2 regions of the Pseudomonas sp. B21-048 genome follow, and region 1 is predicted to be linked to the other one. Evidence: riboswitches for the same ligand, from Rfam matches in the RefSeq annotation. Region 1 holds a riboswitch; the other holds the start of a gene.

Region 1 (7,804 bases):
GGGCAACTGCTGCGCCGCTTCGGCGAGCAACGCCAGGCTGGAATCGCCGCTGCACAGGATCACCAGCTCGGCGGGGGTTTGTCCAAGGTCGGCAATGTTGTCATCCGACACGAAACCGCCGGGCTGGGTCCTGAGCAGGTGCATGGTTTAAACGCTGAGCGCAGCGCGCAATTGCGCTTCGAGCTGAGCGGCGTCCAGATCCTGACCGATCAACACCAGACGCGTGGTGCGCGCTTCTTCAGCGCTCCACTGGCGGTCGAAATGCTTGTCGAAACGCGTGCCCACGCCCTGGATCAGCAGGCGCATCGGTTTGTTCGGGATCGCCGCAAAACCTTTGACGCGCAGGATGCCGTGCTGGACCACCAGTTGGGTCAGCGCGTCCAGCAGCAGGCTTTCGTCGGCTTGCGGCAGTTCGATGGAGATGGAGTCGAAGGCGTCATGGTCGTGGTCGTCCTCACCTTCATGGTGATGATCGTGATGACTGTGGCGGCTGTCGATGTGTTCTTCGGAACCGGCGCCGAGGCCGATCAGCACGTCCAGTGGCAGACGACCGCTGCTGGCTTCGATGACTTTCACCGCTGGCGGCAGTTCTTCGGCGACTTCCAGGCGCACGCGGGCCAGGTCTTCAGCGCTGATCAGGTCGGCCTTGTTGAGGATCACCAGGTCGGCGCTGGCCAGTTGGTCGGCGAACAGCTCGTGCAGCGGCGATTCGTGATCCAGGTTCGGGTCGAGTTTGCGCATGGCATCGACCTGATCCGGGAACGCCGCGAAGGTGCCAGCAGCGACGGCCGGGCTATCGACCACGGTGATCACCGCGTCAACCGTGCAGGCGCTGCGGATTTCTGGCCACTGGAAGGCTTGAACCAAAGGCTTTGGCAGGGCCAGGCCCGAGGTTTCGATGAGGATGTGGTCGAGGTCGCCGCGACGAGCGACCAGTTCGCGCATCACCGGGAAGAATTCTTCCTGAACCGTGCAGCACAGGCAGCCGTTGGCCAGTTCGTAGACGCGACCGTTAGCTTCTTCTTCGGTGCAACCGATCGAGCACTGCTTGAGGATTTCGCCGTCGATGCCCAGCTCGCCGAACTCGTTGACGATCACCGCAATACGGCGGCCCTGGGCGTTGTCGAGCATGTGGCGCAGCAAGGTGGTTTTGCCCGAGCCGAGGAAGCCGGTAACGATGGTGACGGGGAGTTTGGCCAGTGTTTTCATCGGATGCCCTTTGGCAAGGTGGCGGGCATACGGGACGACAATCGCAGCGGCGGATGCACGCGCGCAAGAGTTCCGCCACCGGATCACCCCGCCCGGTTGTAGTGAGAATCTGTGTCGAGGCAGGTCTCCTGGCTGACGGTGTGCCGGCCTTATTGGCCTGGCATTCGCTGCGCCTTCCCGCGAACCTGATGAATCAGGGCTTGCAGTGGCGTGGCAGCGAACATCACCGTTCACAGTTGCGGGGGCAGCCGCGGCATCGACCGCGTTCCCTTCTTAGCTTCGGCAGATGCCGAAGAACCTCGAAAGCGCAAGGCTACGCATCGTGTGGGGGCGGGTCAATCACTGAGCACGCCACAGCCCCCTCGCCACAGGCAAGCCCCCTCGCCACAGAGTTGAGAACCCTTGCCAATTGACGCCCAACCCCCACCCATGCTCTCCTACACGCCTTGTTACGGGTGCCCTTCATAGGGTGAAACGGGAAATCGGTGAATCATGTGCTTTACTCAAAGCCATGTCAGTCCGGTGCTGCCCCCGCAACGGTAAGCGAGTGAAGCGTCAGATCCACTGTGCCCGTCATACGGCATGGGAAGGTGATGCTTGCAGGTGTCGGCGCAAGCCTGCCCCTCGCGAGCCCGGAGACCGGCCCGCAACACAAAGTGACTTTTATGTTCACTGAATAACAAACCCGCGGTGGGCGGGCGCTGTTCGAAATCTCTGCGTGCCCCCGGCGTGCGGAGGTTTTCATGCGCTCTATTCACCCGCTGACAGACCAGAGGGAAGCGCCATGTCGATCATCAGCAGTACCGCCAGCAGCACCGCCAGCACCACCACTACCCTGAGCCAACGCCTGACCGCCGCTTTTTTTGCGTCGATCCTGGGCGCTAGCCTCGTGTATTTCGCCGGTTTCTCGCACATCGAAGCGGTGCACAACGCCGCGCACGATACCCGCCACAGCTCCGCCTTTCCGTGCCATTGAGACCTGCTGACATGATCAAGCGTATTGCGCAAACCGCAGGTTTCGCCGGGCTGCTGGCCGCCCTGCTGTTGACCCTGCTGCAAAGCTTCTGGGTGGCCCCGCTGATTTTGCAGGCCGAGACCTACGAAAAGTCCGAGCCGGCCGCAGTTGAAACCCACGAGCACGCCGCGGGTGCTGTCGCTCACACCCACGATGCTGAAGCCTGGGAACCGGAAGACGGCTGGCAGCGCGTGCTGTCGACCACCGGCGGCAATCTGGTGGTAGCGGTCGGTTTCGCCCTGATGCTCGCGGGCCTCTACACCTTGCGCGCTCCACGCCGTACCTCTCAGGGCTTGCTCTGGGGTCTGGCCGGTTATGCGACGTTCGTGCTGGCGCCAACCCTCGGTCTGCCACCTGAGCTGCCGGGCACTGCTGCTGCGGATCTGGCGCAACGGCAGATCTGGTGGATCGGCACGGCAGCGTCCACTGCTACCGGTATTGCGCTGATTGTCTTCAGCCGCCACTGGCTGATGAAGATCCTCGGCGTGGCAATTCTCGCCGTTCCGCACGTCATTGGCGCGCCACAACCGGAAGTGCACTCCATGCTGGCTCCGGAAGCCCTGGAAGCGCAGTTCAAAATCGCTTCGCAACTGACCAACATGGCGTTCTGGCTGGCCTTGGGCCTGATCAGCGCCTGGTTGTTCCGCCGCAAAAGCGATGGCCAATACTGCGCATGACTGACGTCAGCGCAGCGCCGACCCTGGTGGTCGGCCTGGGCTGCCAGCGCGGCTGCCCCGTCAGTACGCTGCGGGCGCTGCTTGATCAGGCGTTACAGGCCCATCAAATCGAACTTCGTGAGATCAAGGCCTTGGCCAGTATCGACCTCAAGCGCGGAGAACCCGCCCTGATCGAACTGGCCGAACAACTGGCATTGCCGTTGATGTATTTCAGCAGCGAACAATTGGCCGGTTATGAACCGCAACTCAGCCACCACTCGGACATCGCGTTCGAACGCACCGGCTGTTACGGCGTAGCGGAAAGTGCCGCGCTTGCACTGGCCGAACAATTGGCTCAGGCACCGGCAAAGTTGCTGATTCCACGACAAAAATACGCCCAGGCCACTCTGGCATTGGCCAGCGCCGCGTAAAACCCTCGATAATCCCCCGCTTCGATCATGAGCAATCTTCATCTGAAGCGTGCCCATGCCCTTTTTCTCACAGGAAACGACGATGACCGTCTACTTCATTGGCGCAGGCCCCGGCGACCCGGAACTGATCACCGTCAAAGGCCAGCGGCTGATTCGTAGCTGCCCGGTCATCATCTATGCCGGCTCCCTGGTCCCCGCCGCCGTGCTGGAGGGCCACCGGGCCGAACAGGTGGTCAACAGCGCCGAATTGCACCTGGAACAGATCATCAATCTGATCAAGACCGCCCATGCCAACGGCCATGACGTGGCTCGGGTGCATTCCGGCGATCCTAGCCTGTACGGCGCGATTGGCGAGCAGATTCGCTACTTGCGTGAACTCGACATCCCGTTCGAAATCATTCCCGGCGTCACCGCCACCGCCGCCTGCGCGGCGCTTTTGGGTGCTGAACTGACCTTGCCTGACGTGTCACAGAGCGTGATTCTGACCCGCTACGCGGACAAAACCGCGATGCCGGCCGGTGAAGAGCTGGGCAGTCTGGCGCAGCACGGCGCGACCATGGCGATCCATTTGGGGGTCAATCACCTGGAGAAGATCCTCGCCGAATTGCTGCCGCACTATGGCGCCGATTGCCCGATTGCGGTGATTCATCGGGCGACCTGGCCGGATCAGGACTGGGTGGTGGGGACGCTGGCGGATATTGCCGGGAAGGTTGAAGCCAAGGGGTTTCGCCGCACGGCGTTGATCCTGGTGGGTCGGGTGTTGGGTAGCGATCACTTCAGTGAATCGTCGTTGTATCGCGCGGGGCATGCGCATTTGTATCGACCCTGAGATGATCGTTCCCACGCTCAGCGTGGGAACGATCAAAAAAAAACGGTGCTCACGGGCACCGTTTTTTATGTTTGCAGTGAACACCTTACTTAGTAGTAGGCGTTTTCTTTCTGCGTGTGGTCGGTCACGTCACGAACACCCTTGAGCTCGGGAATACGCTCGAGCAAGGTGCGCTCGATGCCTTCGCGCAGGGTGACGTCTGCCTGGCCGCAGCCCTGGCAACCACCGCCGAATTTCAGCACGGCGATGCCGTCGTCGACCACATCGATCAGGCTGACCTGACCGCCGTGGCTGGCCAGCCCCGGGTTGATTTCGGTTTGCAGGTAGTAGTTGATGCGCTCGTTGACCGGGCTGTCGGCGTTGACCATCGGTACCTTGGCGTTTGGCGCCTTGATGGTCAGCTGGCCGCCCATGCGGTCGGTGGCGTAGTCGACGACCGCATCGTCCAGGAATGCTTCGCTGAACGAGTCGATGTAAGCGGTGAAGCTTTTGAGCCCCAGCGCCGTGTCTTCAGGCTTTTCTTCGCCCGGCTTGCAGTAGGCAATGCAGGTTTCGGCGTACTGGGTGCCAGGCTGGGTGATAAAGACGCGGATGCCGATACCCGGGGTGTTCTGCTTGGAGAGCAGATCAGCCAGATAATCGTGGGCGGCGTCGGTAATGGTAATAGCGGTCATGGAAACTCCTCGCAGGCTTGGACGCAGTTTACGCCAATCATCGCGCCGCACAAAGTCCCAGTATTTTTGTCAAGAAAGATGCACTTGTCGATAATCTGATCCCGCCGCCCTCCTACAGGGGATCAACGGTGTTTCAGAGGTTTTCGTAGCGGTTCATGTCCAGCACGCCCTCTTCCACCGGGTCGGTGTCGTGGATGTAGCGGCTCAGGTCATGGAAATACTGCCAGAACTGCGGATGGCTGCGGCGAATTCCCCAGCGTTCGACGATTTTCTCGAAACTGACGGCGTCCTTCGCATTTTCCATCGCGTCGACGAACGCGGGCACCTGGCCGGCCGGGATGTTGAACAGGAAGTTCGGATAACTGCTGAGCACACCCGGATAAATAGTCAGCGTATCGAGCCCTGGCTGATAACGCATCGATTCACCGAGCAGGAACGCCACGTTGCTGTGGGCCCGATTGCGCAGCAGGCTGTAGACCTCGCGTTTGCCGCTTTGGGTCTCGATGCGCAACATCGTGGCTTCCGGCAGCTGATCAATGACTTTTAAACCGGCGGCCGGGCGCGAAGTCAGGCGGCTCAAGGCCTGCTCGGCGTTCTGCAAGGCCGGATCGATGTTCGGCCGCGAGCAGTAAGCACCGTCGCAGCGGTTAATCGGGTCGGGTTTGGCGTTGAGATCGCCGTAACGGCTCAGCAACTGCAGGGCGAAATCGCGTTTCGGGTCCTTTTCGTCCAGCGTCAGCGCCGTTGGTTTGTCGTTGTCGATGGACTCGTAATCCAGCCACATCTTGAACTGGCCGCTGTTCTGGTACCAATCATCGAGGTAGCCGTCCCGCGAGTCGGCCGGCATCAGGCGCAGGAAGTTCTGTTCGGCTCCGTTGCGGATCAAGTCGAAGTACAACCGGGTCTGGGCCTGATGAGACACGTTGCCGAACACATCGAAGTTGACCGCCAACTGGTAATACGTGCGTTCCAGCAAGGGGTAATCGAACAGCCACATCGTCTGCGGTACGTCGCCGATCAAGCCTTTGTTCACCGAGGCGCTGTCAAAATGCCGGAAGATGCTCAGCAGCGCGTTGTCATTACCGGCCCATAGGGTCGACCAGCTCGGTGCCGGCAAATCAGCGTAGCTGTCCCGGCGCAAGGCTTCGTACTCGTTGCGTTTGTTGCGGTAGTCGCGCCACAGACTCAGAACACTGCCGACGTCATCGTTCTGCCCCGGCATCGCCAGCAACGGCGTGGCCTGGCCGCGATAGTTCGGGTCGGTGATGTAAAGGTCATGCTCCGGGGCCTGGAAGAGCGCCCAGAAGTTGTCGCGGATCACGTCAGTGGCGATCTGGCCACGGCAGACCGGGCCACGGATAAAGGTGCGCACGAAGTATTCGGCGTTATCGAGCATGAACTGATAGCGCGCCTGCGCCGGGATCGCCTCGAACGTGGCAAAGGGATTAGCCCTTCGCTCCGCCCCATAACCCGGCAGCGCGTTAACCTGCCAGTTACCGCTGTAAAACAAGCTTCTGACCCGCGCCATCTTCGCCGCGCTCAGCGGATAGGTAATGTGCGTCTTGTGCACGATCACGCCTTGCACCGGCCATAAACGGTAATAGATCTGAGTGCCCGGGTCGTCATTCGGGCGGCGAGTGTTAATCAGATCGATCGGCTGCCCCGTCGGCGTACGCGAACGCACCCACTGAAAGAAATGCCCCGGTTCGCCGTCCTTGAAATAGAGGTGCGCCAAAAACCAGTGTTCGAACAACCAGCGCCCGACCAGACTCTCCCGAGCGCCCGGCGCGTTCAGCAGGTTTTCCCACTGCACCACCTGCAAGGCTTCCCTGGTGCTGGGCACTAGGCCCTGCTCATCGATCGGCGCGCCGGAGGCCAACCAGCGTTGCAGCGTCTGGTATTGCTGATCGGTCAGGCCGGTGACCGCCAACGGCATGCCCTCTTTCGGATGGGAACGGGCGTAACCGTCGAACTCTGCCGGCATGGCACACAGGTTCTCCCGGTTCAGGCCCAGCACAATGTCTTCCGGCAGTTTGGCGTTAGGTTGCAACGAGGTTTTGTGGCCCAATTCAAGCATCCGCGCCATCAGCGCCGCTTGGCTGCCTTGGGCGTCGAGCACCGAATAAAAGCCTTTTTGCTGCCAGGCACGTTTGCCGAATGCGTCATAAAACAACCGGGTCGGTGCTGCAGCCTGACGGCGTTCGCCGTCATAGACCGGCGCCTTGGTCGCCCCTCGAGTAGCCCCTTCGCCACTGCCCAGATTGAGCTGACAGGCGGAGTCGTAACAGGCATGGCAGGCCACGCATTTTTCGGTGAAGATCGGTTGAATGTCGCGGACGTAGGAAATATCCGGACCTTGCGCAGCGGCGCCCCCGCTTAAAAACAGCATCAATAGGCTGGTGACGACGCGATACGACATATCCCTGGTCCTGATCGTAAGAAAACGTCGCGATTCTACCGGTCCAGCCTGCGCACCAACATGAACGATATTCATGCAAAACCCGCATATGCTCCAAAAGCGCACAGGTTTGTTATTATCCCGCCCCTTCGTCATGGCCTTACCGAGTAGTCCAAATGTCCGATCGCAGCGTTCGCCTTCAAGCTCTCAAGCACGCCCTCAAAGAGCGCATCCTGATTCTCGATGGCGGCATGGGTACGATGATCCAGAGCTACAAGCTCGAGGAGCAGGATTACCGTGGCAAACGCTTCGCCGACTGGCCGAGCGATGTCAAAGGCAACAACGACCTGTTGGTGTTGACGCGTCCGGACGTGATTGGCGCTATTGAAAAAGCCTACCTGGATGCCGGCGCCGACATTCTGGAAACCAACACTTTCAACGCCACCCAGGTGTCCCAGGCCGACTACAGCATGCAGGGCCTGGCGTACGAACTCAACGTAGAAGGCGCACGCCTGGCGCGCAAGGTGGCGGACGCCAAAACCCTGGAAACCCCGGACCGACCACGCTTCGTCGCCGGCGTGCTCGGTCCTAC
Region 2 (7,804 bases), 570 kb from region 1:
TCCAGCGCGACCGCGGCGACACTCAACAACGCCACACTCATTGACTCACTCCCCAATAATTTTCATACAGCAACTCGCTGAGTGGGCGCACTTGCGCCCAGCCTTCGAGTACCAACATCGGCGCCGGATAGAACGCCTCGACCGGCCCCAGGCAAAGAATGGCCAAAGGTTTGGCCCCGGCCGGCAAACCCAGCAAGTCCGCCAGCGCTTGTGGCTCGAACAATGATACCCAACCCATGCCCAGGCCTTCGGCGCGGGACGCCAGCCAAAGGTTCTGGATGGCGCAAGACAGCGAGGCCATGTCCATTTCCGGCAATGTACGACGGCCGAAGATATGTCGCTCGCGATCGTCCATCAGCGCGGCAACCAGCACCTCGGCGCAGTCGTTGATGCCTTCGACCTTGAGCTTCATGAATTCGTCGGAGCGTTCGCCGAGGGCTTCGGCGGTGCGGATGCGTTCCTCTTCCACCAGTTGCTGAATCTTGCCGCGCAGTGCCCGGTCGCTGATGCGGATAAAACGCCAAGGCTGCATCAGGCCAACACTCGGGGCCTGATGCGCGGCTTCGAGCAGACGCCTCAATAACTCGGGCTCGACCGAGCCGCCACTGAAGTGACGCATGTCGCGACGTTCGGCGATGGCTCGGTAGACGGCTGCGCGTTCGGCATCACTGAATGTGTTGTCGGTCATGGCCTGCTCGCGATGGCGGCTTCACGGTCAGGCACAAACAGCGCAGCAATCGCCGATGGATTGGACGGAAAATAAAAATGCACATAAGAGGCCGTCATCCGCCCTTCCCGATAAACCGCCTCAGCCCCTCGCCCGCCATTGGGGCTCAAACCTCGAGCAATCGGCTCAAGTTCAGTGCTGGTCAACGAGTGATGATACGTGTGCCCACGCAACAAACCTTCCGGCAATTCGACCGCCTGCAACGCCAACGCGGCAAGACGCTTCTGCATCACCGCATCACCGGCCAGCAAGCCAACCAGTTCAGCGCGAGTACCCTCGACATCGGTCAAGGAATCCAGCAGATACAGCATGCCGCCACACTCGGCCAGCAACGGTTTGCCCGCTGCGTGATGAGCACGGATCGCGGTCAGCATCGGCGTGTTTTGTGACAACGCCACATGGTGCAATTCGGGGTAACCGCCGGGCAGATAAAGACTGTCTGCCTCCGGCAATTCAGTGTCGCGGATCGGCGAGAAGAAAGACAATTCGGCGCCCATGGCCCGCAGCAGATCCAGGCTCGCGCCGTAGGTAAACGCGAAAGCTTCGTCTCGGGCCACGGCAATCCGCACACCGGCCAGCAACGGTTCGGCGGCGATCATTTCAGGCGCGGCGAATTCCACAGCCGGCGGTAGGGTTACATCGCAACTGCTGGCCAGTGAATCGGCCGCCGCATCAAGGCGCAGATCCAGGTCGTTCAGCTCGCTGGCCTGAACCAGGCCGAGATGCCGACTCGGCAATTCGATCCCGGTCTCCCGGGACAAGGCGCCGTACCAGCGCAAGCCTTCAGTCAGGCTGCCTTCGAGCAACTGCGCATGGCGCACAGTGCCGACCCGGTTGGCCAACACACCGGCAAACGGTAAATCCGGCTGATAACGCGCAAGGCCCAGGGCCAGCGCGCCAAACGTCTGCGCCATCGCGGTGCCGTCGATCACGCCGAGCACCGGCACACCGAAGTGCCGCGCCAGATCGGCACTGGACGGCGTACCGTCGAACAGTCCCATGACGCCTTCGATGAGGATCAGATCGGCTTCGCCCGCGGCCTCCCACAATAGACGCCGACTTTCCTGCTCGCCGACCATCCACATGTCAAGTTGATAAACCGGTGCACCGCTGGCGCGCTCGAGAATCATCGGGTCGAGAAAATCCGGGCCGCATTTGAACACGCGAACCTTGCGCCCCTGATTACGATGCAAACGAGCGAGCGCGGCGGTGACGGTGGTCTTGCCCTGACCGGAGGCCGGCGCGGCGATCAGTACCGCCGGGCATTGACGATGGCTATTCATAAAGTGCAGCTCACAACTCGACGCCTTTTTGCGCTTTGATTCCGGCCTGGAAGGCGTGCTTGATCATGCCCATTTCAGTGACGGTGTCGGCCAGCTCGATCATCTCTGGTTTGGCGCCACGACCGGTGACCACCACGTGCTGCATCGGCGGACGGGCCTGCAAGTCGCTGAGCACCTGATCGAGATCGAGGTAGCCGTGCTTGAGGGCGATGTTCAATTCATCAAGCACCACCAGGCCAATGGCCGGATCACGCAGCAATTCGCGGGACACCGCCCACGCGGCTTCGGCGGCGGCGATGTCACGCTGGCGGTCCTGGGTTTCCCAGGTAAAGCCCTCGCCCATCACATGAAAACGCACTTGCTCCGGGAAGCGCCGGAAGAACAGCTCCTCGCCGGTGCTGGTGCGCCCTTTGATGAACTGCACCACGCCGCACTGCATACCGTGGCCCATCGACCGCGCAAGCATGCCGAACGCCGAGCTGCTTTTGCCTTTGCCGTTGCCGGAAAGCACCAGCAGCAAACCGCATTCATTCGGCGAGTTGGCGATGCGTTCGTCGATCACCGCTTTTTTGCGCAGCATGCGCGCCAGATGGCGTTCGTCACGATCGGGGGTATCAGTCATGGGGGAGCTCTCCGTTGAGGCTGGATAACGGCGGGCAGGCACAAGCATAGACGGCAAGAAGCCTGGCATCGCCCACCGTGATGCCGTTGGATGAATCAGGCCGGTCTCCGGGCTCATGAGCGGCGTTGGCCTGGCTGCGCGCCTTCCCATGTCGACAGTCGACACAGTGGCTCTTGGCGCAGTCTTCACTCATTTACCGTTGCGGGGGCAGCGCCGGGATCATGACTCTTCGTTGCTTGAAGATAGTCACTCACCGGCTTCCCTGTTTCACTCTGTCGACCAAGGTCACAGAGCACCTGAAACAAGCCGCGAAGGTTAGAGGGTTGGGGATGGAGCGTCAATTAAAGCCGGGGCGCCGCTGAGCGAATAACTGCCGTCGATCAATTAACCGACGCCAATCTTGTGCCACACTGCCAGCAGTGATATCAAAGAGCCACAACCTCACAATACACAATAACAAGGGTGAGCCACATGCAAGGCATGATCATCAGCAATCCGAAGCTGGAATTCCTGCGGCCGGTGCTGGAACGCTGGTTTGACTGTATCGACCGCTACAACGCCGTGCGCGGCGATAACGATACACCTTACTGGCACGACGAAAACGCCAACCTCGGCCTGCTCTGCGCCGCGGCCTGGATGGCAGAAATGGTCACGCTGCAACACACGTCGACCCGCAAGCAGAACGAAGAAGGCGAACGTAACGCCCGCGCTGATCTGTTTATCGCCAGCAGCGAACAGCGTGCGTATCTCCAGACCACCCAGCGCTGGCCGCGGGTCAATAGCCTGAACCTGACTCAGGCGCTGGCGGACATCACCAGTGACGCGAAGCGAATCAGTTACGCCAGCGATCTGAAACTCGGCTGTCTGTTTGTCGCCCCACAAAAAGCTCAGCACAGCGCCACCCCGGAAGAACTCCAGGACATGGTCGACGACCTGCAAAAAGAACACAGCTGCGCCGTGGCCTGGTATTTCCCTTACGCGTACCGCAAGTTGCACAATGAAGCCGGCAATTACCACCCAGGGATCGCCGTACTCTTCAAAGAAGCCCACGGCTGACCGGTTGAACCATCGAGCGTCTACGCTTCTCTATGATTACGTCAATGCATTCATAGGGAAGATCAGTAATGCGCAAACCCCAGCTCATGTTCATCATCGCGCTCGCCGGAGGGCTCGCCGCTTGTGGTGAAACTTCCAGACTGCAAGTCTCGGACGGCACAGGTCCCTCACCCAAGCTACCAGAACCGAATAAAACCCTGATCCCGACGGTGAACATCGCCCCGGCGATCGGCTGGCCTGAAGGCAAGAAACCTGTCGCTGCGGCAGGAACTCAAGTGGCGGCGTTTGCCGAAGGCCTCGAGCACCCGCGCTGGCTCTATGTACTGCCCAACGGCGATGTGCTGGTGGCCGAAACCAATGCGCCGCCAAAACCCGATGACGGCAAAGGCATTCGCGGTTGGGTCATGGGCAAAGTCATGGGCCGTGCCGGCGCCGGGGTCCCCAGCCCGAACCGCATCACCCTGCTGCGGGACAAAGACCACGACGGTGTCGCCGAAACCCGCACGGTGTTCCTGGAAAACCTCAACTCGCCCTTTGGCATGACCCTGGTCGGCAATGACCTGTACGTTGCCGACACTGATCGCCTGCTGCGCTTCCACTACGAAAACGGCGAGACGGCGATCAAGTCGCAACCGACCAAGGTGGTCGATTTGCCCGGCGGCACACTGAATCACCACTGGACCAAAAACGTCATCGCCAGCAAGGATGGCAGCAAGCTGTACGTCACCGTGGGCTCGAACAGCAACGTCGGTGAAAATGGCATGGATCAGGAGGAAGGCCGCGCGGCAATCTGGGAAGTGGACCGCGCCACCGGCAACCATCGGATCTTCGCCTCGGGGATTCGCAATCCAAACGGCCTGGCCTGGGAACCTCAGAGCGGCGCACTGTGGACTGCCGTCAACGAGCGTGACGAAATCGGCAGCGACCTGGTGCCGGACTACATCACATCCGTGAAGGACGGTGGGTTCTACGGCTGGCCTTACAGCTATTACGGCCAGCACGTCGACATTCGCGTCGAGCCGCAAAACCCTGATCTGGTAGCCAAGGCCATTGCGCCAGACTACGCGGTGGGGCCACACACCGCGTCACTGGGCCTGACCTTCGCCGAAGGCAGCAAGTTGCCCGCGCCGTTCACTCAAGGTGCCTTCATCGGCCAGCACGGCTCGTGGAACCGCAAACCGCACAGTGGCTACAAAGTGATTTTCGTGCCGTTCAACGCCGGCAAACCGACCGGGCAGCCGGTGGATGTGCTCATTGGTTTCCTCAATGACGAGGAAAAAGCCATGGGCCGACCGGTGGGTGTCGTGATCGATCAGCAAGGAGGCTTGCTGGTGGCGGATGATGTGGGGAACAAGGTGTGGCGCGTTTCCGCAGCCAAGTAAACGTCAAAAGATCGCAGCCTGCGGCAGCTCCTACAGGGTGTACGTCATCCCAACGTAGGAGCTGCCGCAGGCTGCGATCTTTTCCGGCAGACGCCTACATACACTACGGATTATGTGCCAAGTGTTCAGGCTGCAAGACGCGCTTGGCGCTCAGATAGGCTTTCTGCCAGTAAGCCTTGGACAAGCTGTCCAGCTTGACCGTGCCGCCCGTGGCCGGGGCGTGGACGAAGCGGCCTTCGCCGACGTAGATCCCGGCGTGGCTGACCTGGGAGCCGCCCTGGGTGGCGAAGAAAATCAGGTCGCCGGTTTGCAGGCCTTCCTTGCCGACACTGGGAGCTTGCATCCCGATCATCTCGCGGGTGGAGCGCGGCAAGGAAATGCCGGCGACATCGCGATACACATAACCGATCAGACCGCTGCAATCGAACCCGGAATCCGGCGTGTTGCCGCCCCAGCGATACGGCGTTCCCACCAGACCCAGCGCACGGAACAGCACGTCTTCTGCCGCAGGAGAAAAGGCTTGGGAAGGACCGAAAACAATCGGAGCGCGAACCACCGGCGCAGGTGGCGGTGTGCGGCTGGCGCAGGCGCTGAGCAGCGCTGCGAAGAACATGAGTGCGAGGCGGGCCGACATCGTCATAAACAGAACATCCTGATCTGGCTGCGGCTTTTTCCACCGAGAAGGCAGAAAAGAAAACCGCCTGCGCAGAACGCAGGCGGTTTGCCATCAATAATAGATCAGGATTCTAGCGGCTACGCGGCAAACTTCAAGTAAGACTTTAACTTCGCCTTACAAACTGTCCGCTTACTTGCGTGCAGTGACGATAGCCGGTGCCGTATTCGGCGCCATCGCGAGTGCGCGCTTGGCTTCGATGAAGGTCTTGCTCCAGTAGCTGTCGCCCAGGCTATCGATCCGGACACCACCGCTTTTGCGGCTGCTGGAGTGGATGAACTGGTTATCACCCAGGTAGATCCCGGCGTGACTGACACGACCGCGACGACCATTGGTGGCGAAGAACAGCAGGTCACCTGGCTTGAGGGCGCTGCGAGCAACCAGAGGAGCATCAACGTTGATCATTTCGCGGGTGGAGCGCGGCAGGTTCATGCCAGCCTCTTCACGAAACAGATAACCGATGAAGCCGCTGCAGTCGAAACCCGCCTCGGAGGTGCCACCGAAACGGTAACGGGTACCGATCAGGGACATGCCACGTTCGAGAATGCTGTCGGCCAGAACCGGAAGCTGGTACGACTTGCCGCCGGCGAAGTCTGCCAGTTCCTTATCGTTGGCAAGCTCTTCCTGGAAAAGAACGGAAGAAGACTGCGCGGTAACTGAATTTGAAACCTGCTGCTGTTGCACTTGCTGAGTCACTGGCGAGTGAGCAGCGCAACCGAATAACAGGGTGACGAGTGCGAGAGGCACGAGGGGTGCGAAGCGATTTAGCATGGGCACGACCGTGGCTGATAGTTATAAAAGAAGCCGCGACTATGCCCGCTATCAACCTCATTTGCAAATTCAATCGATCTTTATGTGACTTCTCGGTTTCACGTTTACATCTAAGCGCCTAAGCCCATTTTGAACCTTTATGCAGCCTGCCACCGTGCGGGAAAGCGGATTCGTTGACGCTGAAAACAGGCCGTAACCCGCGTAAAACCTGAGCTTGATCAGTTTTTTACCAACCAAGGGTTTCTTTCAGGAACGGGATTGTCAGCTTGCGCTGAGCTTGAAGGGAGGCCTGATCGAGACGTTCGAGCAACTCGAAAAGCGCACTCATGCTGCGGGTACCACGGGTCAGGATAAAATGCCCGACTTCATCGGTCAGGTGCAGGCCACGGCGGGATGCGCGCAATTGCAAGGCACGCAATTTGTCTTCGTCAGAGAGTGGACGCATCTGGAAGATGAGTGCCAGCGTCAGCCGTGACTTGAGGTCCGCCAGCTTCACCGGCAGTTCGCGCGGGGATGTCGAGGCGGCGATCAGCAGACGCCGACCGCTGTCGCGCAGACGATTGAACAGATGAAACAGCGCCTCTTCCCAATCTGCCTTGCCGGCGACCGCCTGCAGATCGTCCAGGCAGACCAGCTCATATTGTTCGAGGTTGTCGAGGATTTCGATGCCGCGGTCCAGCAACTCGGCCAACGGCAGGTACACTGCCGGCTCCCCCAGTTGTTCGAAGCGCAGACACGCTGCCTGCAACAAATGCGTGCGCCCTACCCCGTCCTTGCCCCAGAGGTAAATCAGGCTTTCCGTCCAGCCGGCGTCGGCTTCGCAGAGCCGCTCGACATAGCCGAGTGCAGCGGCATTGGCGCCTGGGTAGTAATTGATAAAGGTAGCGTCATCACGCAGACGCACACCTAGGGGCAGCTGAATCGGTTTCATGCGGACTGAACAATTCCAAAGGAACCGTTAGTGGCCTCTGTGTAAAGTTTGCGAAGTTTATACCCGTGAGGCTGACCGCACAATGCGACAGACCACAAGCAAAATCAAAGGTTTGCGTTAACTCACTGGTTTTATGACCGTTTCCTTGGCGGCGCATGTGACAGCCACGCGAGGGATACGGGCAAACCTGGCACGAAACCAGATTGCCCGCTATAAGCGATCAAAAAAACTTACAGTCCGGATTCGTCGACACCGCCATAGATATCCGAATCCTTGTACAAATCATGCACGTGACGCACCAGGACCATGATCACGGCCGCCACCGGCAATGCCAGCAGCACTCCGGTAAAACCAAACAA

The links. Region 1 has a riboswitch for cobalamin ahead of LOY56_RS15420 (CbtB domain-containing protein). Riboswitches for the same ligand answer to the same signal wherever they lie in the genome.
Region 2: another riboswitch for cobalamin. It lies ahead of cobO (cob(I)yrinic acid a,c-diamide adenosyltransferase); the one in region 1 lies ahead of LOY56_RS15420 (CbtB domain-containing protein).

The regions. Positions count from the first base shown of each region.
Region 1 covers NZ_CP087168.1:3,315,249-3,323,052, forward strand. The annotation lists gene cobN (cobaltochelatase subunit CobN) at 1-144, opposite strand, end outside; gene cobW (cobalamin biosynthesis protein CobW) at 148-1,209, opposite strand; cobalamin riboswitch at 1,310-1,526, opposite strand; cobalamin riboswitch at 1,646-1,872, shown strand; gene LOY56_RS15420 (CbtB domain-containing protein) at 1,994-2,185, shown strand; gene LOY56_RS15425 (CbtA family protein) at 2,197-2,901, shown strand; gene LOY56_RS15430 (cobalamin biosynthesis protein) at 2,898-3,311, shown strand; gene cobM (precorrin-4 C(11)-methyltransferase) at 3,394-4,140, shown strand; gene nfuA (Fe-S biogenesis protein NfuA) at 4,230-4,814, opposite strand; gene LOY56_RS15445 (fatty acid cis/trans isomerase) at 4,948-7,233, opposite strand; gene metH (methionine synthase) at 7,389-7,804, shown strand, end outside.
Region 2 covers NZ_CP087168.1:3,884,629-3,892,432, forward strand. The annotation lists gene cbiB (adenosylcobinamide-phosphate synthase CbiB) at 1-41, opposite strand, end outside; gene bluB (5,6-dimethylbenzimidazole synthase) at 38-688, opposite strand; gene LOY56_RS18255 (cobyrinate a,c-diamide synthase) at 685-2,010, opposite strand; gene cobO (cob(I)yrinic acid a,c-diamide adenosyltransferase) at 2,021-2,632, opposite strand; cobalamin riboswitch at 2,713-2,947, opposite strand; gene LOY56_RS18265 (hypothetical protein) at 3,104-3,688, shown strand; gene LOY56_RS18270 (sorbosone dehydrogenase family protein) at 3,757-5,070, shown strand; gene LOY56_RS18275 (C40 family peptidase) at 5,174-5,710, opposite strand; gene LOY56_RS18280 (C40 family peptidase) at 5,876-6,514, opposite strand; gene hda (DnaA regulatory inactivator Hda) at 6,741-7,445, opposite strand; gene LOY56_RS18290 (AI-2E family transporter) at 7,676-7,804, opposite strand, start outside.